3 regions of the Salinivibrio proteolyticus genome follow, and region 3 is predicted to be linked to each of the others. Evidence: predicted binding sites of a transcription regulator. Region 3 holds the regulator's gene; each other region holds the start of a gene.

Evidence for each region. Region 3 encodes MetJ, which represses methionine synthesis genes. Its sites were predicted from a motif close to TTAGACNTNTANANGTCTAA; they were not measured.
Region 1: metK (methionine adenosyltransferase) is a predicted target of MetJ. The motif match lies at 3,358-3,377, and genes of this name have one in related genera.
Region 2: metH (methionine synthase) is a predicted target of MetJ. The motif match lies at 6,329-6,348, and genes of this name have one in related genera.

What each region holds. Positions count from the first base shown of each region.
Region 1 is NZ_CP114584.1:2,547,870-2,556,272, forward strand. Features, by position in the region: gene epd (erythrose-4-phosphate dehydrogenase) at 1-9, opposite strand, end outside; gene N7E60_RS11945 (ligand-gated channel protein) at 208-2,163, opposite strand; gene N7E60_RS11950 (LysR family transcriptional regulator) at 2,335-3,273, shown strand; gene metK (methionine adenosyltransferase) at 3,449-4,603, shown strand; gene N7E60_RS11960 (SprT family zinc-dependent metalloprotease) at 4,747-5,250, shown strand; gene rsmE (16S rRNA (uracil(1498)-N(3))-methyltransferase) at 5,365-6,096, shown strand; gene gshB (glutathione synthase) at 6,118-7,062, shown strand; gene N7E60_RS11975 (YqgE/AlgH family protein) at 7,153-7,719, shown strand; gene ruvX (Holliday junction resolvase RuvX) at 7,716-8,144, shown strand; gene N7E60_RS11985 (PilT/PilU family type 4a pilus ATPase) at 8,141-8,403, opposite strand, start outside.
Region 2 is NZ_CP114584.1:329,353-337,755, reverse strand. Features, by position in the region: gene N7E60_RS01695 (pyridoxal-phosphate-dependent aminotransferase family protein) at 1-690, opposite strand, end outside; lysine riboswitch at 918-1,102, shown strand; gene lysC (lysine-sensitive aspartokinase 3) at 1,188-2,573, shown strand; gene metH (methionine synthase) at 2,613-6,278, opposite strand; gene N7E60_RS01680 (cation:proton antiporter) at 6,460-7,752, shown strand; gene metA (homoserine O-acetyltransferase MetA) at 7,798-8,403, opposite strand, start outside.
Region 3 is NZ_CP114584.1:228,960-237,362, reverse strand. Features, by position in the region: gene N7E60_RS01155 (O-acetylhomoserine aminocarboxypropyltransferase/cysteine synthase family protein) at 1-282, shown strand, start outside; gene N7E60_RS01150 (PadR family transcriptional regulator) at 347-907, shown strand; gene metF (methylenetetrahydrofolate reductase) at 960-1,859, opposite strand; gene N7E60_RS01140 (bifunctional aspartate kinase/homoserine dehydrogenase II) at 2,111-4,552, opposite strand; gene metB (cystathionine gamma-synthase) at 4,622-5,779, opposite strand; gene metJ (met regulon transcriptional regulator MetJ) at 5,952-6,269, shown strand; gene N7E60_RS01125 (malic enzyme-like NAD(P)-binding protein) at 6,384-7,637, opposite strand; gene rpmE (50S ribosomal protein L31) at 7,890-8,105, opposite strand; gene priA (primosomal protein N') at 8,324-8,403, shown strand, end outside.

The sequences.
Region 1 (8,403 bases), 670 kb from region 3:
TAGTGTCATGTCCATCGGTGCTCGTTTGACAACGCCGCCCAGTGTATCTCAAGCACGTAAAAGACGCACGTCTTATGTGAGGCTAATCACGCGACTGTTCACGCCATCCTACCCAAAAACGCCCGTTTGACTAGAGGCCAAAACGGGCGCGGCAGTGTTATCGCTGTCTCTATCCCGGATAAAAGAGACAGACAGGTCGGAACTTCCTTAGAAGTGGATATTCATCCCTACCCAGTAGCGACGCTCATCGCTGATATAACCGTAGTCGTCATAGTCCAGCGATTTATCCAGCAGATTGTATATCGCCCCTTGCAACTCAATGGCATCGGTCAGTTGGTAGTTCGCCCCAGCATCCACCATGGTATACGCAGGTTCGATATTGCTGCGCGATGATGGGCCCGTTACCGGATCCATTTCTTTACCACGGTAAGTCACGCTCGCCCATGGGCTGAGTTTTTCGGTCGCTTGCCAATTCACTTCACCATGCGCTAGCGATTTCGGGATCTGGTTAAGTGGCTGCCCTTTATATTCACCGGTTTTTTGTTCCGAGTCGGTATAGGTGTAGCTGGCACTTACATCCACCGTATCACCGATGGGCACGAAAATACTCGCTTCCACCCCTTGGGTAACCGCTTCATCCACATTGACACGATAAGTTGGATCCGAGCCCCATTTGTTTGGTCCCGCAGTACATACGGTATCGGGGCACGTCACACGGGTGATCTTGTCTTTAAAGTCATTGTGGAACACACCAATCGACCCCGTAATGCCGTTATCCCCTTGATAGTTGAGGCTTAACTCGGTATTCACGGATGTTTCAGGGTCAAGGTCGGGGTTACCGTAGATATTACCGCCACGGCTCACCTGGGCCCAGTTAGGCGTAATTTCGCGAAGCTGCGGAGACTTAAAGCCTGTCGCCACCCCACCTTTTAGTATCCAGTTATCAGTAACTTGATAAACCCCATACAGGCGAGGACTGGCGTGGTAATCGTAGTTTTCATCGTGATCCACACGAAGCCCTAAAGTCACACTCAACGGCTCCAAGACGCGCCATTCGTCCTCAACAAAAATCGCTGATTGCGTATTATCGATACTGGTCTTGGTCGATGCTTGGTTGGAGGTAAAATCTTCCAACTTCGCATAGACAACAGAGCCACCAACCGTCAGGGTGTGTGCCTCGAAATCACGCACTAAGCTGGTTTTAAATTCGGTATTTTCGATGGTCATTTCGCGGCTTTTATTCCGACTCTGTTCGTATTGCAAGTGGCTGTCAGACCATCCCCAGTCCCAATTCCCTTTGTGGCTGACGGCTATCGACTGACGCCGATATTCATTATTACTGTTCTCACAACTGCCGCGACAAAGGCTATCGTCACTCGGTACGGAGCGGCCGACATGACCACGGCGATCTTGTGCGTTGACGCCGAGGTCAAGCTCCCAACGGTGCAAATCATTATGATCGTAAGTCAAGGTGGTGGATAAAGAGCGTAATGACTTATCTTCATAGCCGTACTGGATATCATCTTCTTGGCGCTGCGTGTTTTGACCCGTCAGTTTCAATCCAACTTTGTCACTTAACATGCCTGATAGGTAAAAGTTCGCGCTTTGCTCATCGCCCGATGCGCGGTTTTCTTGCATCACGGTGCTCAGCTGCACGTTCCCGTGCCAATCTTGTTCACCACGACGCGTAATAATATTGATAACCCCCCCAATCGCATCCGAGCCATACAGGGTTGACATAGGGCCACGAATGACCTCAATACGTTCAATCGCTTGTAGCGGTGGCAGCCACCCCTGCTCAATACCCGGGCCGTCACTGTTAGGGCGCGTTTCACGGCTTGAGGTTCGTCGGCCATCCACCAAAATCAGGGTATATTTTGAAGCCATGCCGCGAATACTGATGTCCGTCGTATCACCACCGCCAGTCACCACCACACCCGGTACCCGTTTTAATGCGTCGGTCACATCACGATAGTAGCGCCCTTCTAACTGATCTCGGCTGATCACACTAATACTGGCAGGTGCTTTGGCAGTCACCTGCTCAAACCCAGAGGCGGTGATCACCATGGTTTCCGTGTTGGCTGCCTCAGCGGCAGAAAGTGAGGCTATAGGCATTCCCGCTAATACCATCCCAACCACTACGGGACGAAGACGACTAGACATATCTTACTCCATTATTTGATAATAATTATCATTTGATTAGTGAGAATTATTCATATTAGAGTAAGGAAACCCAGCCCTAAAACTGGAACAACTTGTTCCAGTTTTAGAACGTGAAATAAGCAAGCATTTATTTCATCTTACTGATAAAAAAGGAAAATAGGATAAGGAAGTATGCAGGACCTTGCCGCTATCCGTGCGTTCGATGCCCTTTGCCGCCATCAAAGCTTGACCGCAGCGGCTGACGCACTCCACCAGCCCAAATCGACCATTAGTCGGCGGCTGGCACAATTAGAAAGTGACCTTGGCCAAGCGTTAACCCAACGGCAGGGAAATCGGTTGGTACTCACTAAAGCCGGCGAAACCTTTTCGCGCTATTGCTCGCAAATTTTGGCTCTGGCTGAGGAAAGCCAAGAAGCCATTCACGGTCTGAATAATGAGCTAAAAGGGCCAATTGAAGTCATTTGCCATCCGGCGCTCATGCGTGGCTGGGCGGGTCCTTTACTGAATCATTTTTTAACCGAGCATCCCAAAGTGTCCATCACCTTAACCAGTGAGCTGAGTGCACAGCGTATCCAAGCGGCTGACATTGTTATCTGGGCCGACGATGTAATGCTCCCCAGCAATTGTCGCACCCAAACACTGGGTCACTGGCACTACGGCATTTACGCCTCGCCCGCGTATGTTCAGGCACATGGTCCGTTTTCACACCCCTCCGCGTTAGATGATCATGCTTGGCTGGATGTGTTTGCGTTGCGCCGACGTGGGCTCACGCTGTTTCATTCCCATCAGGCTCCCTATCATTTGAGCGCGCTTCCCAGCCGGTTTAACTGCGATATGGTTGCGATTCAAATCGATGCGATTGCCAACGGACAAGGTGTGGGCCTGCTACCCACATGGAATGCTGAAGGGTATCAGACACATCATCCAGACAAGATTATCCGCTGTTTGCCACAATGGCAGTCGGCCGCGGTACCGATTCGGTTATATAGCGCCTCGGGGCGACTGCCTTTGCGCATAGAAACACTGGTGGAGCGATTTATCACTCGTGCTCCCAAAGCGTGGACAGATGCTCAGATGGCCGATGATGTTATGCCTGTAGCCGTCGAATAACGCCTGTCCGCGCAATCGTTTGCTATACCTAGATAGATAGAGCTATGCATCAACTTGCTTGCGTTTGTCACAATTACGAATAGAATAGACGTCTAGAAGTTAAAACATCTGAGATGATCGGCGATCGATTTCGCCTCGTATCGTCGGTATTCTTGATAAACAATGAGAGTGTCACATGGCTAAGCACCTGTTTACTTCAGAGTCTGTCTCTGAAGGCCATCCAGATAAAATCGCAGACCAAATTTCAGACGCCGTTTTGGATGCAATTCTTGAGCAAGATCCAAAAGCGCGCGTTGCCTGCGAAACCTATGTAAAAACCGGCATGGTAATGGTCGGCGGCGAGATCACCACCTCAGCGTGGGTCGATATTGAAGAGCTGACACGCCAAACGGTTCGCGACATTGGCTATGTGCACTCAGACATGGGCTTTGATGCCAACTCGTGCGCGGTGCTCAACACCATTGGTAAGCAGTCGCCAGATATTAACCAAGGTGTTGACCGTGCCGATCCCAAAGATCAAGGCGCAGGCGACCAAGGCATTATGTTTGGTTACGCAACCAACGAAACCAATGTCCTTATGCCTGCCCCGATCACTTACTCGCACCGTTTGGTCGAGCGCCAAGCGCAAGCGCGTAAAGATGGCACCCTAGATTGGTTGCGTCCAGACGCCAAAAGTCAGGTCACTTTTGCGTACGACAACGGCAAGATCGTCGGCATCGATGCGGTTGTGCTTTCTACTCAGCATTGCGACAGCGTCTCTACCGAGACCCTACGTGAAGCGGTGATGGAAGAGATTATCAAGCCTGTTCTTCCTGCCGAATGGCTGACCAAAGAAACCAAGTACTTCATCAACCCAACCGGTCGTTTCGTAATTGGTGGCCCAATGGGCGACTGTGGTCTTACTGGCCGTAAAATTATCGTCGATACCTACGGCGGTGCAGCCCGTCACGGTGGTGGTGCATTCTCCGGTAAAGATCCATCGAAAGTTGACCGCTCAGCCGCCTATGCGGCACGCTATGTGGCGAAAAACATTGTCGCTGCCGGTCTGGCGGACCGCTGTGAAATCCAATTGTCTTACGCGATTGGTGTCGCCGAGCCGACTTCTATCATGGTCGAAACCTTCGGTACCGAAAAAGTGGCCCCTGAAATCATCATCAAGGCGGTGCGTGAAAACTTCGACTTGCGCCCATACGGTCTGCAGGAAATGCTTGATCTGCTACAACCGATTTATAAGCAAACCGCCGCGTATGGTCACTTTGGTCGTGATATTTTCCCTTGGGAAAAAACCGACAAAGCCGAGCTATTGCGCGAATTTGCTAAACTTGGTTAATCTTGGGCTAACGCTCATTGTGCGCAAAGAAAGGAAGGGAAGCAGCGGCTTCCCTTTTTTAATCACCCATGTGCTGTGACACGTGTTAAATGACGCATGTTACGTGACCCCAAGACGTTAACTCGAGTGAGGTAACGATTGCCATGTCCGCAGTCTATGATCCACTGGCTGATGCCGTTTTTGAACGGGTACGCGAGTGCATTGACACCGCCAACCACCAGCTCGGTATTCAACTGACTTATCCCGACACTAGCCTGTCGCTGCGGGGACGTGCCGCCGGCACGGCGCATCCCAGCCAATGGCGGTTGCGTTTTAATCCCGTGCTGCTTCAACAGTCTCCTCACGTGTTTTTTGAGGAAGTGATCCCGCATGAAGTCTGTCACCTCGTCACCTTCGCATTGTATGGACGCGTTAAGCCTCACGGCTCACAATGGCGTACCTTGATGGAAACCGTGTTTCAGGCACCAGCCAACACCACCCATCAACTCGATATTACAGCCGTTCAAGGTAAAACATTTGCCTATGCGTGCCATTGCGGGAAAGTGGCCTTAACCGTACGGCGCCACAATAAAGTGCAACGCGGTGAGGCGAGCTACCGATGTAAACGCTGTCACCAAACGCTGATGCCGGTGTCTGCCGTACTCTAGTCGCGTCTTTCTCGTCTTGGTTTTTTTCGTGTCTGTCCCCATATCAACACAAGCCTCCCAGTCACAGAACAGCGTGTTACACTGGCAACTTATTGATCACGGAACTCAAGCATTATGCGTATTCCTCGAATTTATCACCCAGACCCTTTGCCATCGCAAGGCGATGTGACGCTCACCGACGATGCGGCCAATCACATTGGACGCGTATTGCGCATGCAGCCAGGCCAAGCCGTGCTGCTTTTTGATGGCAGTGGCGCTCAGTTTCCCGCCACTTTAAGCGATGTCACTAAAAAACAAGTGTCCGTGACCATCAGTGCACGAGACGATCACAGTGTGGAGTCGCCACTTGACCTCGAGCTTGGACAAGTGATCTCGCGCGGCGAGAAAATGGAGTTCACCATTCAAAAATCGGTCGAACTGGGCGTCAATGTGATCACACCGTTGATATCAGCGCGGTGCGGCGTGAAGCTCAATGCAGAACGACTCGAGAAAAAACGCCAACAATGGCAAAAGATCGCCATTGGCGCCTGCGAACAAAGCGGCCGTAATCGCGTCCCAGAAGTTCGTCCTGTGATGATGTTGGAGGCGTGGAGCCAAGAAGCCTTTGCCGGACTGAAGCTCAACCTACATCCTCGCGCCCCATATTCCATTAATACGCTGCCAGAACGTCCATCGAAGCTACGCTTGTTGATAGGCCCCGAAGGGGGACTGTCCGATGAAGAAATCGCCATGACGCGCGATTGTGACTTTAAAGAAATTTTACTCGGCCCCCGCGTATTGCGGACCGAAACCGCCGCACTGACGGCCATTACCGCTTTGCAGGTTCGTTTCGGTGATTTGGGTTAGTTGGCGAACAGGAGAATCAAGATGAAAATTGGTGTAGTGATGGATCCGATCTCGGCCATCAATGTAAAAAAAGATTCCACGTTTGCCATGATGTTGGCAGCACAAAAACGCGGTTGGGAAGTGCATTATATCAACATGGATGATATGTCGATGTTGCAAGGTGCGCCGTACGCGAAAACCCATCAAGTCTCGCTACAAGACGATCCGAACGATTGGTATCAAATTACCCACACTCAAACACAGCCACTGAGTGCGTTTGATGCCATCCTGATGCGTAAAGATCCTCCGTTTGATACCGAATATATTTACGCGACCTATATGCTCGAGCGTGCCGAGCAGGCGGGTGTATTGATTGTTAACAAACCGCAGAGCTTGCGCGATTGCAATGAAAAGCTGTATACCGCCTGGTTCCCAGAACACACTCCGACCACATTAGTGACCCGTCGTGCCGACGAGATCAAAGCATTCCAAGCCGAACATGGCGATGTGATTTTAAAACCGCTCGATGGCATGGGCGGCGCATCTATCTTTCGAGTCAAACAAGGCGATCCGAACCTGTCGGTAATTATTGAAACCCTGACCGAGCACGGCAGCCGTTTTTGCATGGCGCAAACTTTCGTGCCTGATATCAGCAATGGCGACAAACGTATCTTAGTGGTCGATGGTGAGCCGGTGCCGTACTGCTTGGCGCGTATTCCTGCCGATGGCGAAACACGTGGTAACCTTGCCGCTGGTGGACGTGGTGAAGCCCGCCCCTTATCCCCTACCGATTGGGCGATTGCGCGCGCGGTTGCGCCAACACTTAAAGAGAAAGGCTTAATTTTTGTCGGCCTTGATGTCATTGGCGACAAGCTGACTGAAATCAACGTCACCAGCCCCACCTGCATCCGCGAAATTGATGCAGCGTATGATATCTCGATTGGTGATTTGCTGATGGATGCCATTGCAACACGTTGCCAAGGGTAAGTCAGTGGGCGCATTTAATGCGCCTATTTTCACCTAACTTTGTTTTTTAGCGCATACTCAAAGTACGCGCCTCAACGGGAGAACGGCGATATGAATCTGAAAAATCATTTTTTAGTCGCAATGCCAAGCATGACCGATAGCCGTTTTCAACATGGTGTGATTTACGTGTGTGAACATAATGATGACGGCGCGATGGGATTGATGATCAATCAGCCTATCAATATCTCGGTGGGCAAAATGCTCGACCAAATCGAGGTTGAGCGCCAGCTTCCGCTCTCACAAGCCAAAGATAGCCTGGCGCAACCCGTACTGTTTGGTGGCCCAGTGTCGGAAGATCGCGGCTTTGTGCTCCACCGTGCAGATCGAAGCTTTGGCACGAGCATCCCACTGTCTGATGATCTTGCGGTCACTACTTCCAAAGACATACTGTCTATTTTGGGGACCGATGAGCAGCCCGACCAATTTATTGTCGCGCTCGGCTATGCCGGGTGGGAGCCCGGGCAGCTTGAGCTGGAGTTAGCCGAAAACAGCTGGTTAACCTTGGAAGCCGATCCCAAAGTGATTTTTGACACTCCCCTTAGTGAGCGTTGGCAAAAAGCCCTTGATCAACTGGGGATCAACGCGGCGAATTTATCTTCAGAAATAGGACACGCATGACTTCACACACCGTGCTTGGGTTTGATTATGGCGTCAAAAGTATTGGCGTTGCGATCGGTCAATCGTTAACGGGAACTGCACGCCCTCTATGTGCATTAAAAGCCCGCGATGGGATCCCCAATTGGGAAGAGATCGCGTCATTACTCAAAGAGTGGCAACCCGATGTTTTGGTGGTCGGCTTGCCACTTGACTTGAATGGTGAACCACTAGAGACCATCACCCCGCGCGCCCGCAAGTTTGCCAACCGTCTGCATGGACGTTTTGGTTATCCTGTCGAGCTGCACGACGAACGGCTTTCAACCCGAGAAGCCCGTGCAGCATTGTTTGAACGTGGTGGTTATAAGGCGCTACAAAAAGGCGCGGTCGATGCACAATCTGCGGTGGTGATTATCGAAAGTTGGTTTGAACGCCAATACGCCGATTAATCCAGCGAGCCCGCTCTTTCAATCCGTACATGATCCAGTGCGCTGCCCGGCGCACTATGCTTAGCACCGGTTTTGATCATCAACTTCAATTCATTGGCCGAGTCCGCATGTCGCAGCGCCTCATCCTCGCTGATACTCCCTTGCACATAAAGCGCATACAGCGATTGATCAAAGGTCTGCATACCAAAATGCTCCCCGCTCAACATGGCTTTTTTCAACGCGTGTAGTTCACCATTACGGATCAGCTCTGCCACATGCG
Region 2 (8,403 bases), 100 kb from region 3:
CTTGTGGGTGCGCGCTTGCATTTTTTCAACGGCACGCGCCGAGAAGGTGACTGGCGATAGGCCCGGGACGCATGACAAGCATTTCTGACTACCAGAGTAGACCGCATCAAGTTGCCATTCATCGACTTTCAAGGGTACACCGCCAAGTGATGTTACGGCATCAACAATTGTAAGGCAGCCGTGCTCGCGCGCCAGCGTCGCCAGTGTTTGCGCATCTGAGCAAGCGCCCGTGGAGGTTTCAGCATGAACAAACGCGACGATGCTAGCTTCTGGGTGCGCTTTTAATGCCGCTTCCACCTTTTCAGGGCTGACAGGCTCGCCCCATGCATCGTCAACCATCACCGCGTGTGCACCACAGCGTTCAACGTTTTCTCGCATTCGGTCGCCAAACACCCCATTGCGACAGACAATCACGGTATCACCGGGCTCTACAAGGTTAACGAAGCACGCTTCCATTCCTGCACTCCCGGGGGCAGAGACCGCAATGGTAAACGGATTCTCGGTCTGAAAGGCATATTGTAAGAGCTGTTTGACCTCATCCATCATCGCAATAAAAAGGGGATCGAGATGTCCCAACGTCGGACGACTCAACGCCTGCAACACTTGCGGAGAAATATCAGACGGGCCAGGGCCCATCAGGGTGCGCTCTATCGGCTGAAATGAGCGGATATCGGAAATTGAAGTTGCCATAACCTATCCTTGTGTCTGCTAAATTTGCGCTTTCCGTTATAGCATACTTTGTGTTCATCGCCCCATTGTCACATTGCGAACTTACGTGCTAGAGCGCATATTCAACGGGTGGCGGATAGCAGCGATATAGGTGCCTGATCGTCGCTTTGCAACTCAATTGGCGGTTGACAACCACTCACCAGCGCCCGTAATGTAACCACTCACCATGTGGATCAACACATGGCCGAACATACAGAAGAGGTGCATCACTCAGGCAGTTATCACGCGGAGCCCTACTCCAAGGCGTGATAATCAGGGGAGGCGATGCCGAGGGGGTTCCGACAGGGTAAGGAGCCGCCGGCCATGAAGGCTGAATCCTTCAGGCTGTCACTTGTCATCCATTTGGACAGACAGGTGGAGCGCTTCTGGCAGAATGCCTGCCGTTTGCTCTTCCTTTTTGCTCGCGTTTGCGACGTGACTTCTGATGTTCCCCACTGACTTTTAAATATGTTGAATCAATGAGCACGAGCTCAAAAGGGGAAAAGGACGTGAACCCGTTACCATCTATTTCAGTCGCTAAATTTGGCGGCACCAGTGTTGGCACCTTTGCCGCCATGCAACAAAGTGCCGCAGTGATTATGCGCCATCCTGAGACCCGTTTTGTAGTGATTAGCGCATGTGCCGGCGTCACCAACCATCTTGTCGCCTTAGCCCAAGGCATAAAAAACGATGTCTTACGCCAAAACACACTGGATGCAATAGACGCTATCCACCAGCAAATACTGGCAGCTTTGCCCGCTTGTCATCACACCCAAGAAGCAGTGCGAACGCTCCACCAGCAGATTATCTCCTTGAGTGAGCAAGCCTGTGAGGCCCCGAGCGAAGCGCTTACCGATGCCTTGGTTGCCTGTGGCGAGCTTACCTCTACGCACCTGTTTACTCGCTTGCTCGTCCATCTTGGCCTGCCCGCAGTTCGGATTGATGCCCGCGAATATTTGAAAACGGATAGCCAATTTGGTCACGCTATTCCAGATATCGCCCTAACTCAGCAACAGTGTCAGCGCTTGAATGCGCAGCTAGACAATCACATTCTCGTGACCCAAGGCTTTATCGGTGCCGACAAAGAAGGACGAACGACCACTCTTGGCCGAGGAGGCAGCGACTACAGTGCCGCTTTGTTTGCCGAAGCGCTCGGGGCAACAAGCTTGGCGATTTGGACCGATGTACCGGGCATTTATACTACCGACCCACGCCTCGCTGCCAAAGCACGTCCTATTGCTGAGATCAGCTTTAGTGAAGCTTCGGAGATGGCGACGTTTGGCGCCAAAGTGCTCCACCCGTCCACGCTATTACCCGCGGTACGCCAGCATATTCCTGTCTTTGTCGGGGCGGCCTGTGCGCCGGAAAAAGGCGGGACTTGGATCCGAGAACACGCGGAATCATCCCCCCTATTCCGCGCCATTGCGTTGCGCCGAAATCAAACCATGGTGACCTTGACCAGCTTGACGATGTTCCAAGCGTATGGCTTTCTTGCCAACGTCTTCGCGATCCTAGCGCGCTATCAGATCTCCGTCGATCTGATCACTACCTCCGAAGTCAGTGTGTCTTTGACACTCGATCAAACCAATACACAAGGTGAGGTGCCCCGTTTGCCTGATGCCGCCTTGGAGGAACTCTCGACCTTGTGCCATGTTGACGTTTGCCAACACTTGGCCGTGGTCGCCTTAATTGGTAATGAGATGCGTCATACTCCGGGGGCGGTGACGCCGGTATTTAACGCCTTAGATACCGCCACCTTGCGCATGATTTGTTATGGCGCGAGTAATCACAATGTCTGTATGGTGGTTGATGACGACAGTGCCACCGAGGTGGTGCAGCGTTTACATACACAGCTTTTTGAGTAAAACCCAAAAGAAAAGCCAGCGTGCGCTGGCTTTTCTCGGTTAGGCATTAAGATTAGGGCCTAGCCACTTTTCAGCTTCCTCAAGACACCAGCCTTTACGTGCCGCGTAGCTATCACGTTGATCGTTTTGAATTTTCGCTACCGCAAAGTAACGTGACTCTGGATGGGAAAAATACCAACCCGAAACCGACGCGCCCGGCCACATGGCATAGCTTTCGGTAAGTGTCATCCCCGTATGCGCTTCTACCGATAGCAATTGCCAAATCTTGCCTTTCTCACTGTGTTCAGGACAGGCGGCATAACCTGGCGCTGGCCGGATCCCTTGGTATTGTTCGCGGATCAGGGCGTCGTTATCGAGCGTCTCATCGGGCGCATACCCCCACAAGGTGATCCGAATTTGCTGGTGAAGATATTCCGCAAAGGCTTCTGCGAGTCGATCCGCCACCGCTTGGATCATGATCGCGTTGTAGTCATCCCCTTTCGCTTTGTACTCTTCCGCCAAAGCATACTCACCAATACCGCCTGTCACCGCAAATGCACCAACCCAATCCGGCTGACCGCTGCTTTTCGGCGCAATAAAGTCTGACAAGCAATAGTTCGCACCACGCGGCTTTTGTGTTTGCTGGCGCAAATGATTCAATATCGTGCTCACCGTTTTTCGTGACGAGTCGGTATACACTTCAATATCATCATCCACGCTATTGGCAGGAAAGAGGCCACACACCCCTTTTGCCGCTACCAAGCCTTCTGCCTCGAAACGATCGAGCCAAGCATTGGCGTCTTGATACAAACGACGGGCTTCCTCCCCCACCAGCTCGTGATCCAAGATCGCGGGGAATTTGCCACTGAGAGACCACGTCATAAAGAAAGGCGTCCAGTCGATATACTGACGTAAGGTCGCTATCGAAACATCATCGTAAACATGGATGCCCGGCTTCGCCGGTTGCGGAGGCATATAGTTTGCCCAATCCGTTTGCCACTTGTTATCGCGAGCCTGCTCCAAGGTCACCGGTGGCGTGCGGGGCGCTTTACGCTGATGCTGCTCACGCACAGTGTCATACTCGTTGGCCAAACGCGCGACAAAATCAGGTCGCTGCGTCTCGGATAATAACGAGGAGCACACCCCAACCGCACGCGACGCGTTGGGTACATAGACCACGGGCGCATGGTAATGCTGCTCAATTTTCACCGCGGTATGGGCTTTGGAGGTGGTCGCACCGCCAATCAGCAGAGGAATATCAAACCCTTGTCGCTCCATCTCTTTCGCCACGTTCACCATCTCATCTAACGATGGGGTGATCAGACCCGACAGACCAATAATGTCGACGTTTTCTTCTCGAGCCACCGACAGGATTTTATCGGTCGGCACCATCACGCCAAGATCAATAATCTCAAAGTTATTACACTGCAGCACCACGCCCACAATGTTTTTGCCAATGTCGTGTACATCGCCTTTGACGGTGGCAAGCAGGATCTTGCCATTAGTCTGCCCTTGCTGCTTTTCAGCGTTGATGTAAGGTTCAAGGTACGCCACCGCTTGCTTCATCACCCGAGCCGACTTCACCACTTGTGGCAGGAACATCTTGCCTTCGCCAAACAAGTCCCCAACCACGTTCATGCCCGCCATCAACGGGCCTTCAATGACTTCTAGGGGTTTACTCGCTGCCGCGCGAGCCAGCTCGGTATCTTCAACAATAAATTCTGTAATGCCTTTGACCAGTGCATGTTCCAGCCGCTTTTCTACTGGCCAGCTACGCCACTCCGCGGTTTCCGCGACCTCGCTCTCACCACTATCACGATAGCTGTCGGCGATCTCCAATAACCGCTCCGTGGCACCATCGTCTTTGTTGAGCACCACATCTTCTACTGCCAAGCGCAGCGATTCAGGCAAATCATCATAGATGGCTAACTGGCCCGCATTGACGATCCCCATGTCCATGCCATTTTTGATGCAGTGATACAAAAACACCGCATGAATAGCCTCACGGACGGGGTTGTTGCCTCGAAACGAAAACGACACATTTGAGACACCGCCAGAGATCATGGCATGCGGTAACGTTTGCTTGATATCAGCCACGGCGTTGATGAAGTCGACCGCGTAGTTATTGTGCTCATCAATGCCGGTGGCAACCGCAAAGATATTGGGATCGAAGATAATGTCTTCCGGCGGAAAACCGACTTGCTCGACCAGAAGATGATAGGCCCGCGTACAGATTTCTACTTTTCGTGCCTGAGTATCGGCCTGTCCTTGCTCATCAAACGCCATCACTATCACCGCTGCACCATAGCGACGGACTAAACGTGCTTGGTGAAGAAAGGCTTCTTCTCCTTCTTTGAGCGAAATAGAGTTGACGATGCCTTTCCCTTGAATGCACTTAAGGCCAGCTTCAATCACCTCCCATTTGGAGGAGTCAATCATCACGGGCACACGGGCGATATCCGGCTCGGCCGCGCAAAGATTGAGAAATCGCACCATGGCCTTTTCGGCATCCAACATGCCCTCATCCATATTGATATCGATGATTTGGGCGCCGTTTTCCACTTGCTGCAATGCCACTTCAAGCGCTTCGTCATATTGCTCTTCAACGATTAAACGTTTAAAGCGTGCTGAGCCGGTCACATTGGTGCGCTCACCCACATTAACGAACAAGCTATCGCCATTAATGGTTAGTGGCTCGAGTCCAGATAAGCGACAGGCGACGGGATGAGCCGGCAAGGGGCGAGGAGGATGCGTCGCAACAACATCACTGATCGCTTGAATATGTTCGGGGGTGGTCCCGCAACAGCCACCGACCAAGTTGATAAAGCCAGATGCCGCCCACTCATCAATGTGTGTCGCCATCTGTTCAGGAGAGAGATCATATTCGCCAAAGGCGTTGGGCAACCCCGCGTTCGGGTGGACAGAGACAAAGCCCTCACAAATGTCGCTCAGCTCTTTAACGTATTGGCGCAATTCCGCCGGCCCGAGCGCGCAGTTCAAGCCAAAAGACAGTGGCTCGACATGACGCAACGAGTGATAAAAAGCGGCGGTGGTTTGTCCGGATAAGGTACGCCCAGATGCATCAGTGATGGTGCCGGAGATCATAATGGGCAGGCGCAAACCACGAGTATCAAAGACCTTCTCCACCGCAAACGCACAGGCTTTGGCGTTCAAGGTATCAAAGATGGTCTCCAACATGATGATATCTACACCGCCCTCAATGAGGGCTTCGGTAGACTCAGCATACACGTCGACTAACTGATCAAAACTGACATTGCGAAAGCCCGGGTCATTCACATCCGGTGAAATTGAGCACGTTCGATTAGTGGGCCCTAACACACCCGCGACAAAGCGGGGTTTAGTTGGCGTTTTCGCCGTCCACGTATCAGCAACCTCACGCGCAAGCCGAGCGGCCGCTAAGTTGATTTCCGCACTCAGCGCTTGCATGTCGTAATCGGCCATCGCGATTCGGGTGGCGTTAAAGGTATTGGTTTCAATAATGTCCGCGCCCGCAGCCAGATAATCACTATGTAGGGCAGCGATTTTATCGGGTTGAGTCAGCACCAGAAGGTCATTGTTACCTTTTACATCACAGTGCCAATCTTTGAAACGCGCGCCACGATAATCGGCCTCATTGAGCCCTAGCCCCTGAATCATGGTGCCCATACCACCATCGATTACCAAAATACGTTCGCGCAGTTGCTGTGTCAGTCGGTCCATACTCATTACGCTTATCATCTTCCTCATTGCGATAATTTCATCCTACCACAGCGAAAATGGAAATCTAGACGTCTATTTAAATGAATTAATATTGATCTATTTCAAATCTGCTGTTCGTTTTGGAAGCGATTTCTATTAATATTTTGTAACTCTTTTTTCCACTCCCTAGCCGTATCAGGAATGATGTATGTCAACCTACGCTATCCTCAGCTTTATGGCCGCTGCCGCCATTATCATCGCGTTTATTAACAGTAAAATTAGCCGCGTCCAAACCACCATCGCAATCACGGCGGGTGCACTTTTACTGTCTTTAGGGATAGTGATTGCCGGTCAGTATCAAGCCCTGCCTCTAAAGGCGATTGCCGCGCAAACCTTAGGGGATATTCATTTTGAGGAGTTTCTCCTTGAGGGCGTGCTTGGCTTTCTACTTTTTGCTGGAGGGTTGGGCGTCAAACTGCCTTCGTTTTCAGACCAAAAATGGGAAATCACCACTCTTGCACTCGGTGCGACGCTGCTCTCCGTGTTTTTAGTTGGATCTGGTGTGTGGGGCGTGTTCCAACTGATTGGGGTACAATTTGATTATATTTACTGCTTACTTTTCGGCGCCCTTATCTCACCCACGGACCCCATTGCCGTGCTTGCGATTGTCAAAAAATTACATGCCCCCATGCGTATTACCACCCAAATCGAAGGCGAGTCGTTGTTTAACGATGGTTTTGGCTTGGTGGTGTTTGTGACTATTTTCACCCTCGCATTCGGACATCAAAACCCAACCTTGGCGGGCACCCTGTCGCTGTTTGCGCAAGAAGCGATTGGCGGCATATGTTACGGCCTAGTTTTAGGCTATGCCTTTCACCGTTTGATTTGTGCCACTAACGATCACTCCATGGAGCTGTTGCTCACTTTAGCCATTCCCAGTGCTGGCTATGTGCTCGCCGATATGCTGCATGTTTCCGGACCACTGGCAATGGTCGTCTCCGGGATCATGATCGGTAACTGGACCCGCTTTATTGGCTTTTCCAAAGAAAGTGAAGATCACCTCGACCATTTCTGGGAACTGGTCGATGAATTTCTTAACAGCTTACTGTTCTTGCTCATCGGCTTAAGCTTGTTGCAAATCACCTTTCATGAAGAGGACTGGATTGTAATGGGTTGTGTCGTGCCTTTAGTGCTAGCGGCTCGCTATTTGAGTGTCAAAGCCTGCTATCTCGGTTTCCGATGCTTTCGCGAATATAACCCGTGGGCTGTGCGCATTCTCACATGGGGAGGATTGCGTGGAGGCCTCGCCTTGGCCATGGCCATGGCGGTACCAGCTGGCATTATTGTGGTCCCAGAAAAACAAATCGATGTCAGAGAGCTGATTTTGGTGATGACTTACGCGGTGGTGGTGTTTTCTATTTTGGTACAAGGCTCAACCATGACCGGCATGGTTGATAAAGCAAACGCAGTTCAAGACGAGATGGACAAGCGCCTTCAATGAACTCCGCTCCTTTGTCTATCATAAAGGCGCCAGATGGCGCCTTTTTTATTCATCAAGCGTAAAGTTAGACGCTGAAAATGTATCCAAATCGAAGGGGGTTTGCTGATAGACACAATAGTTCAGCCAATTCGCAAACAGCAGATGCCCGTGACTGCGCCAGCTCACATACGGTGGCTGAGAAGGATCGTCATCCGGGTAATAGTTAATGGGGATCACCGGCTCCATCCCCTCCTCTAAATCACGGTGATACTCATCATGCAAGGTATGCGCATCATACTCAGGATGCCCAGTGACAAACACATTGCGCTTATCTTTGGTCGCGGCCAGATACGTACCCGCCTCATTAGAGGTGGCTAAGATATCCAGATCGGTATGTTCATCCAAATAATGGGGAGAAAAGTCTGCATAACGTGAATGAGGCGCTAAGAAGCTATCATCAAAGCCGCGTAATAGCGGATGCTTAGATAACTCCCTATTTACCTGATGGCGATAAACACCTGATAGCTTTTCTTTGCGTGTTTTCTTAGGCAAATCGTAAAGTAGCTTTAATCCTGCTTGCGCTGCCCAACAGATATAGAGTGTGGAGGTGACATGTTGGTGTGCCCAATTCATCACATCCTGTAAATGCTCCCAGTAAATCACGTCCTCAAA
Region 3 (8,403 bases):
CGCGGTGGATTGCCCGCGTCACTGTGGTCGTTTGGCTTAAAAGGTGGCTTTGATGAGGGTGTGCGCTTTTACGATGCACTGAATTTATTTAAACGTCTGGTGAACATTGGCGATGCCAAGTCGCTCGCGTGTCATCCTGCTTCGACCACTCATCGTCAGTTAAACGAGCAGGAGCAGGCCGCAGCCGGCGTCACACCAGAAATGATCCGTCTTTGTGTCGGCATTGAGCATATTGATGACATCATTGCCGACCTTGAGCAGGCCTTGAGTTTGGCGAAATAACCCAAAGAAGGTTATCGCATTCCGGGCCGACCTATTGTTGTACGACTAATTGTGGATAGAAGAGATGTCACTACCCCATGTAATACTGACGGTGCTAAGCAACTGCGAGTCCACGGGTTACGATATTACCAAGGCGTTTTCCACTAGCATTAGCTATGTATGGAAAGCCAGCCATCAGCAAGTGTATCGCGAGCTTACCAAGCTCGCAGAAAAAGGGGCGGTGAGCTGCCGCTTGGAGCCACAGATGGGTAAGCCCGATCGCAAGGTCTATGCCATTACGCCGATCGGCACTGACATGTTGCAAACTTGGCTACTCAGTGAGCCAAAACTTGCCCCCGAACGGGATGAGTATGTCGCACGTCTGTTGAGCTGTGAAGTGCTCGACCCATCCCCCATGCTAGGTCATGTTAATCAGTTAATTGCCGAATCGCAGCAACTCCTCAACCATTACGCCATGATTGAGCAACGCGAATTTGGTCAAGCCAGCCCGCTTACCAATCAGCAGCGCCTGCTGCGTTTAGCCTTGCGTCGTACCATTCATCAACGCCGCGCTTGGCTGGCTTGGGCACAAGAGGTACGCGACGAATTGACTATGCTGGCGCCTCGCGAACCCTGTTCGGCATAAATTGCAAACCACACAACACGCAACCTCAAAACGCCCCATTGTGGGCGTTTTTTTATGAGACAGCGGCAAGCGGACGCACGCCCAAGGTATGACATAAGGCATAGGTGAGCTCGGCACGATTCAAGGTGTAGAAATGGAAATCTTTCACCCCTTCCCGACTGAGGACACGCACCATGTCGATCGCAATCGAGGCCCCAACCATCTGACGCGTAACAGGATCATCCTCTAGGCCTTGGTATTGTTTGTGCATCCATTGCGGCACGCGCACATTGGTCATCTTGGCAAAGCGCGACGCCTGCTTAAAGTTGGAGACCGGCAAAATCCCCGGCACAATTTCGACATCAATGCCCGTCGCCACACAGCGATCACGAAAGCGCAAATAGCTTTCGACATCGAAGAAAAACTGAGTAATCGCCCGGCTGGCTCCCGCATCCACTTTGCGCTTGAGGTTAATTAAATCCGCTTGGGCGCTTTTCGCTTCTGGGTGCACTTCGGGATAAGCGGCGACCGAAATATCAAAATCATGCTCTTCTTTGAGCAAGCGCACCAAATCAACCGCATACATATCGGGCTTTTTCTCTGGCGAGGGCAAGTCACCACGCAACGCCACAATGTCACGAATGCCGTTTTGCCAATAGTCGCGGGCAATATGACGCAGCTCGTCTTCACTGGCGTCAATGCAGGTCAAATGTGGCGCCGCGGCGATACCCGTTTGTTCATGAATACTTTTCACAATGTCGTGGGTGCGATCGCGCTCGCCTGAATTGGCGCCGTAGGTCACTGACATAAATTTAGGTTTGAGCGCTTTTAAGCGATGCACGGAGTTCCAAAGTGTCTCCTCCATGGTTGGGGTACTCGGCGGAAAAAACTCAAATGAGACGTTAATGTCGCCATTTAGGTCAGCAATGTTCTGATTCAGTGCATCAATGTGGCCCGCGTGCGTGTAGCTCATACCCTCTCCCTGCAACCAATATGGTGTGTGCGATGATGTGTGTTTTGATTTATACTTTTAGACGTCCATATGTCTAAAGATTGGCGTTATCCGGCGAGAATGTCAACGATACATTAATGAAAAAAACTCATAATGTTATGAATCAGGCCGTCGGGATAAGTATGGTGGAAAAGCCGTCGATGCGTGGCAGAAAAAAGGCTGCTCAACGCATCATTGAGCAGCCTAGTCAACGTGGAATACAAATGCGCTAGCTAGTGGAGACGTCCAATCAAACGGTTAAGATCGGATTGAATCGCGCCTGCGGTGACATCACGCCCCGCGCCGGGGCCACGAATGACTAATGGATTTTCGCGATACCATTGGCTCTCAATCGCAAAGACATTGTCACACGGCAGTAGATGCGCCAACGGGTGCTCAATCGGCAGGGTTTCTAAGCTGACTTGCGCTTTACCTTGGCCGTCTAAACGCGCCACATAACGTAGCACCGAGCGGTCGCGTTGTGCTTTCATTAAGCGTTCATGCAGCACCTCATCCATTTGGCTGGCGTTATCTAAAAAACCGTCCAAAGAAAGCGCTTGCAGCGCCTCTGGCACTAACGATTCCACTTTCACTTGTTCAGGCTCTAACGCCATACCGGCCTCACGCGCTAATATCACCAGCTTGCGCACCACATCCGCGCCGGAGAGATCTTCACGCGGATCAGGCTCGGTTAACCCTTGCTGCCAAGCCTGCTCAAGCAACACACTAAACGGAACCTCGCCGCTGAATTGTAAAAATAGCCACGAGAGTGTGCCGGAGAAAATGCCAGATAAGGCTAGGATCTGATCGCCACTTTCCTGTAAATCTTGTACCGCGTAGTTAATGGGTAATCCCGCTCCGACGGTCGCGTTGTAGAGCCAATGTCGTCCAGTTTTGGCAAAGGCCTGCTGAATAGCATGATATTGCTCTGCCGGTGCCGCCCCCGCTTCTTTATTCGCCGAGATCAAATGAAAGCCATGTTCGGCAAGGCGCGGATACAAGTATGCGAGTGATGCACTGGCAGTGACGTCCAGCACAATCACATCGTCATAGGGATGATTGAGCAGACGGGTAAGCCACTCGTCATCAAAATACGGCTCGCTTTTGTCATCGAATCCGTCTAACACACGGCTAGGATCGATACCGGCAAAATCCAACCATTGGTTGCGACTATCCACCACAGAGATCAATGAGACCCCTTTACCATGGCGCTTCTCCAACGCTGTTTTTTGCTCGGCAAAGAGGCTGAGCCAGCGGGTACCAATGTTACCTTTTCCCACTAACACCAAACCGATGCGGCGCTGAGCCTGAAACAGCGCATCGTGCATCCCCGCCACCAAGGCTTGGGTCTGCATTTGACGCAAAATCGCAACCAAGCTAAGCCCAGACGCCGACTCACTCATAAACTCGACAGGGTGTGCTTTCAGCTGTTGGTAAAAGCCGTGGCAATGGACGGGGTTATTGACGACACCGGCCCCCACTGCCGCCACCATGCTAAAGCCCTCACGCAAACGCAATTCCGCAGACAGGCCCGCATCCTGAATCTGTGCCATCACGGTATCGATCACTTCTGCACTGAATGCCAATTGAATGCGATGCTGGTCATCACGGTAATCGACAGCCAGAGGTTGCAGCTTGAGCTGAGTCAGGGTGCGGCTTAGCTCCTGCTTAAACGCCTGAAAGTCGAGGCCGCGTGCGACATCAAACTGCAACAGACAGACATCATCTAGCGCCGTAATGATCTTTGCGCCACGCCCAGAGGCGAGCACACGTTCGATACGGGTTGAGCCACTGTCAGGTGCATGCGTACAGCGTAAGGTAAGATCGGTGGCACTTTGCGCCACCGGCTGTAAGGTGCGGCTATGGAGCACAGGGGCAGCAAGACGTGCCAGCTCAGCCGCCTCATCCAATCGAATCAAAGGTAACAAACAGGCATTATCGACATGACGCGGGTCGGCACTGTACACCCCAGCCACGTCACTCCAAATCGTCACCCGACTCACCCCGGCCAAGGCACCTAAAATGGTTGCCGAGTAGTCGGAGCCATTGCGGCCAAGCAGCACGGTTTCTCCCGCTTGGTTTTGTGCCATAAAGCCCGTGATCACCACTTGGGTGTGGGCATATTGGGATAACTGGTTGTTCAGCAATGGCCAAGACGCTCCCCGATCAACTTCTGGCTGCGCTGCTCGCTCTGCACGTAGACACAGACGTGAGTCCAACATCACAGCGAGTTGCTGGTGCTGGCTGAGCAAGCTCGCCAGTAAGCGGGCCGACCATACCTCGCCAAACCCTTGAATACGCGCCTTATCTGCGTCAGTCAGCGAGCCCTCACCCAAGGTCGCAATCGTGGCGATGTCAGCATACAAGGCATCGACAAGGCGCTGCTTGTCTTCACCATCAATAAGATTTTCAATTAAATCTTGCTGAAAGCCGCGCAAGGTCTGTAGCGTTTCATGGGCGAGGCGACCGTCTTTGTTGAGCTGAGCCAGATAAGCAATTAATTGGTTGGTGGTTTTGCCTGCCGCGGAGACCACAATCAAATCTTGGCGGCCCGCGTGGGCGGTCAATACATCGACAACCCGACGATAGCAGGCGGGTGACGCTAAGCTGCTGCCGCCAAATTTATGAAGTTGTCGTTGTGCTTCAGGGGACGTCTCCGTCGATTGCGCATGCATGACAAGGTCTCTCTTTGTCTAACCAAATATCAGGGTAAAGCAATGAACAGCGCCGTAACGTTGTTCAGGTTACGCGGCCAATGCCGCAAAAGCGTTGGCCAAATCAGCGATGAGATCATCCGCATCTTCCAATCCGATTGAAAAGCGCAGCAAGGTCGGTGCGATACCCGCTTCCGCTTGCGCTGCATCACTCATCGCCCGATGTGTCATGGAGCCTGGGTGTGTGACCAAGCTTTCTACACCGCCTAACGACTCTGCTAAAGCAAATAGCGAAAGGCCTGCGATAAAACGCGCCACCCCGTCACTGTCGGTATCCAATTCCAAGCTCAGCATACTACCAAAGCCTGATTGCTGACGGGCAGCAATTTCGTGACCCGGATGGGTCGTGAGTCCCGGATAATAGAGTTGGCGCACAGCAGGAACCGTTTGCAAATAGGCGAGTACCGCTTGCGTGTTTTGCTGGTGTTGTTTAACCCGTGCGCCTAAGGTACGCAACCCTCGCAATGTCATATAACTGTCAAACGCGTTGCCCGTGGCTCCTATACAGTTGCCCCACCACGCTAAAGTTTCAGCAAGCTCACTGGTTGCTGCAATAACCGCGCCACCGACAATATCAGAATGCCCATTAATAAATTTGGTGGTCGAATGCACCACCATGTCGGCCCCTAGCGCAAGTGGTTGCTGTAAAGCAGGAGATAAAAAAGTGTTGTCGACCACCACCCAAGCACCGACTTGATGCGCTTGTTGGCAAATATCGGCAATATCGACCACGCGCAGCAGGGGGTTAGATGGAGTTTCCACCAGCACCAACGTCGGTGATTCTGCCAAGGCGCTCGCCAAGGCGTCTGGATCGGATTGGTCGACAAATTTAACCTGCCAAATTCCCTGCTTGGATCGGGACTCAAGCAAGCGATACGTGCCACCATAACAGTCATGCGGGGCCACAATTTTGTCACCCGTCTTCAATAGCGATAACACCAAATTAATCGCGGCCATCCCGCAGTTGGTTACCACGGCTCCCGCGCCGCCTTCTAAGTCAGTCAATGCTTGCTCTAGCTGGGCGCGGGTCGGATTACCTCCGCGTGCATAGTCATAGGTGGGCACATCCCCCAACGCGGGAAAGCGATAATTGGTCGAGAGATATAAAGGGGGAACCACCGCATGATGTTGCGTGTCGGTGCCAATGCCAGTTCTTACAGCGATGGTGTCAGTTTTTTTTCGGGTCATGGTTCATCCTTGCGATGTGGTGCGCGAGCCAGCGTTGTTATCCTCACCTTACCCTGCACTTTTTGAGACGTCAACACTTCTAGACGTCTATACAGCTTTGCATGTGGCGGTTAATATAGCTAGAATCTCCGCAGCATCATTCTGGGTATTCAATAATCAAGATAGGTGAGACATGGCGCAGTGGAACGGCGATTACATTAATCCGTATGCCGAGCATGGTAAGAAAAAGGAGCAGGTGAAAAAAATCACCGTTTCTATCCCACTTAAAGTTTTAAAAATTCTCACTGACGAGCGGACACGCCGTCAGGTTAATAACCTGCGTCACGCGACCAACAGTGAGCTGCTGTGTGAAGCATTTTTGCATGCTTATACCGGCCAGCCATTGCCAACCGATGACGATATTCGCAAAGACAAGCCTGACAGCATTCCTGCTGAAGCGCGTCAGATCATGAAAGAACTAGGTATCGAGTTCGACGATAGCGAATACTAAAAAAACCCGCCGATTGGCGGGTTTTTTGTCATCATCGATGCTCGGCACAACCTTTTCAGGTTTTATGAGAGCACGTTTTTCCTAACGCTCACGCATTATGCCTTGTCGAGCATGTTACGCCTTGTCGAGCATATAGTTGTCTGGCATCTCGATACGGGCGACGCCAGTTTCAACCGCTGCAAGTGCCACCGCGCGAGCCACGCGTGGCAATAAGCGTGCATCCATTGGCTTAGGAATAATGTAATCCGGGCCAAAATGCAGCGCATCAACACCTGCCGCGTCCAATACCGATTGTGGGACAGGCTCTTTCGCCAAACCACGGATCGCCTCAACGGCCGCCAGTTTCATTGCATCATTAATTTCACTGGCACGCACATCCAACGCTCCACGGAAAATAAACGGGAAGCAGAGTACGTTGTTGACTTGGTTTGGATAATCCGAGCGCCCTGTTCCCATGATCAAATCATCACGGACTTGATGCGCGACCTCTGGATTAATTTCAGGGTCTGGGTTCGAGCAGGCAAAAACAACCGGCTTATCGGCCATCAGTTTTAGTGCCTCTGGCGAGAGCAAGTCTGGCCCTGACACACCCACAAACAAATCAGCGCCCTCAATCACATCTTCGAGGGTACGTTTGTCGGTATTGTTGGCAAACAATTGCTTGTACTTATTGATGTCGTCACGACGGGTGTGGATCACGCCTTTGCGATCCAGCATGTAGATTTTTTCGCGTTGCGCGCCACATTTGATCAATAGCTCCATGCAGGCAACAGCCGCTGCACCAGCACCAAGGCACACAATGGTGGCTTCACGAATATCTTTACCTTGCAGCTCAAGGGCATTCAGCATACCCGCCGCGGTAACAATCGCGGTACCGTGCTGATCATCGTGAAAAACAGGCACTTCACAACGTTCAATCAGCTGTTTTTCAATTTCAAAGCAATCCGGCGCTTTGATGTCTTCAAGGTTGATGCCCCCAAAGGTATCCGCGATATTCGCAACGGTATCCACGAATTCATCGATAGTACGGTGTTTGACTTCAATGTCGATCGAGTCCAAGCCAGCAAAACGCTTGAACAATAAAGCTTTACCTTCCATGACGGGCTTTGAGGCCATTGGCCCTAAGTTACCCAATCCCAAAATGGCGGTACCGTTTGAGATCACCGCAACCATGTTGCCCTTTGCGGTGTATTGATACACAGCGTCTGGGTTTTGAGCGATTTCACGGACCGGCTCTGCAACGCCTGGGCTGTATGCCAACGCCAGATCCGCCGCCGAGTCAGCAGGCTTGCTCAATTCAACAGAGATTTTTCCGGGAGTAGGGTATGCATGATAATCCAGCGCTTGCTGGCGTTTATCGTCCGACATGTAGTGTTCCTAGTTATTATCGTGAAGGGATGCACCAATATCAGCTGGGAAGACTGCTGATATCAGCAACGCTATACTCAAACCACAGGGTAGATTCGAGCAAGATAAACGATGTTAACGCAGTGGCTAAAGGTCCACCAGTCTAAAACGGCCCCGAACGTTAACCTCCGACCTCTAGACGTTAAAAAGGTGACGACGGGATCAAAAAAGGGGCGCTTTCGCACCCCTTTTTCGCATTCGGCTGTTAGCGGCTTATTTTTTGCTGCTAAGGGCACCGAAACGCTTCTTAAAGCGGTCAACACGACCACCGGTGTCAACGATACGTTGCTTACCAGTGTAGAATGGGTGACATTTGTCACACACGTCTAGGTTGATGTCTTTACCAAGAGTGGTGTTGAACGCGAATTCGTTACCGCAAGAACACTTAGCAGTGACAGCTTTGTACTCTGGATGGATACCAGCTTTCATAGGGATAACCTCATAGTGAAGGCCGTGTCGCTCTCCCGATCCTAAGCCGGGCACCACACGTCGTTAACAAACATTTTCTAAGGCGCGCAATTCTAATCAAGCGACCTCGATTTCGCAACTTTTTTGTGCAGTCGCCCATCACCTTGTATCCAACAACAAGGCTTTGCCTACCTGGGTCAAGCCGTTACACTGAGCGTCTTGTTAGCCGATAAGATGTTGTGATGGAACAGTTTGCACAAGTGGCCTTACCGGTCCCGCTGGCGAAAACTTTTGATTACCGGATTACCGAACACGTCCC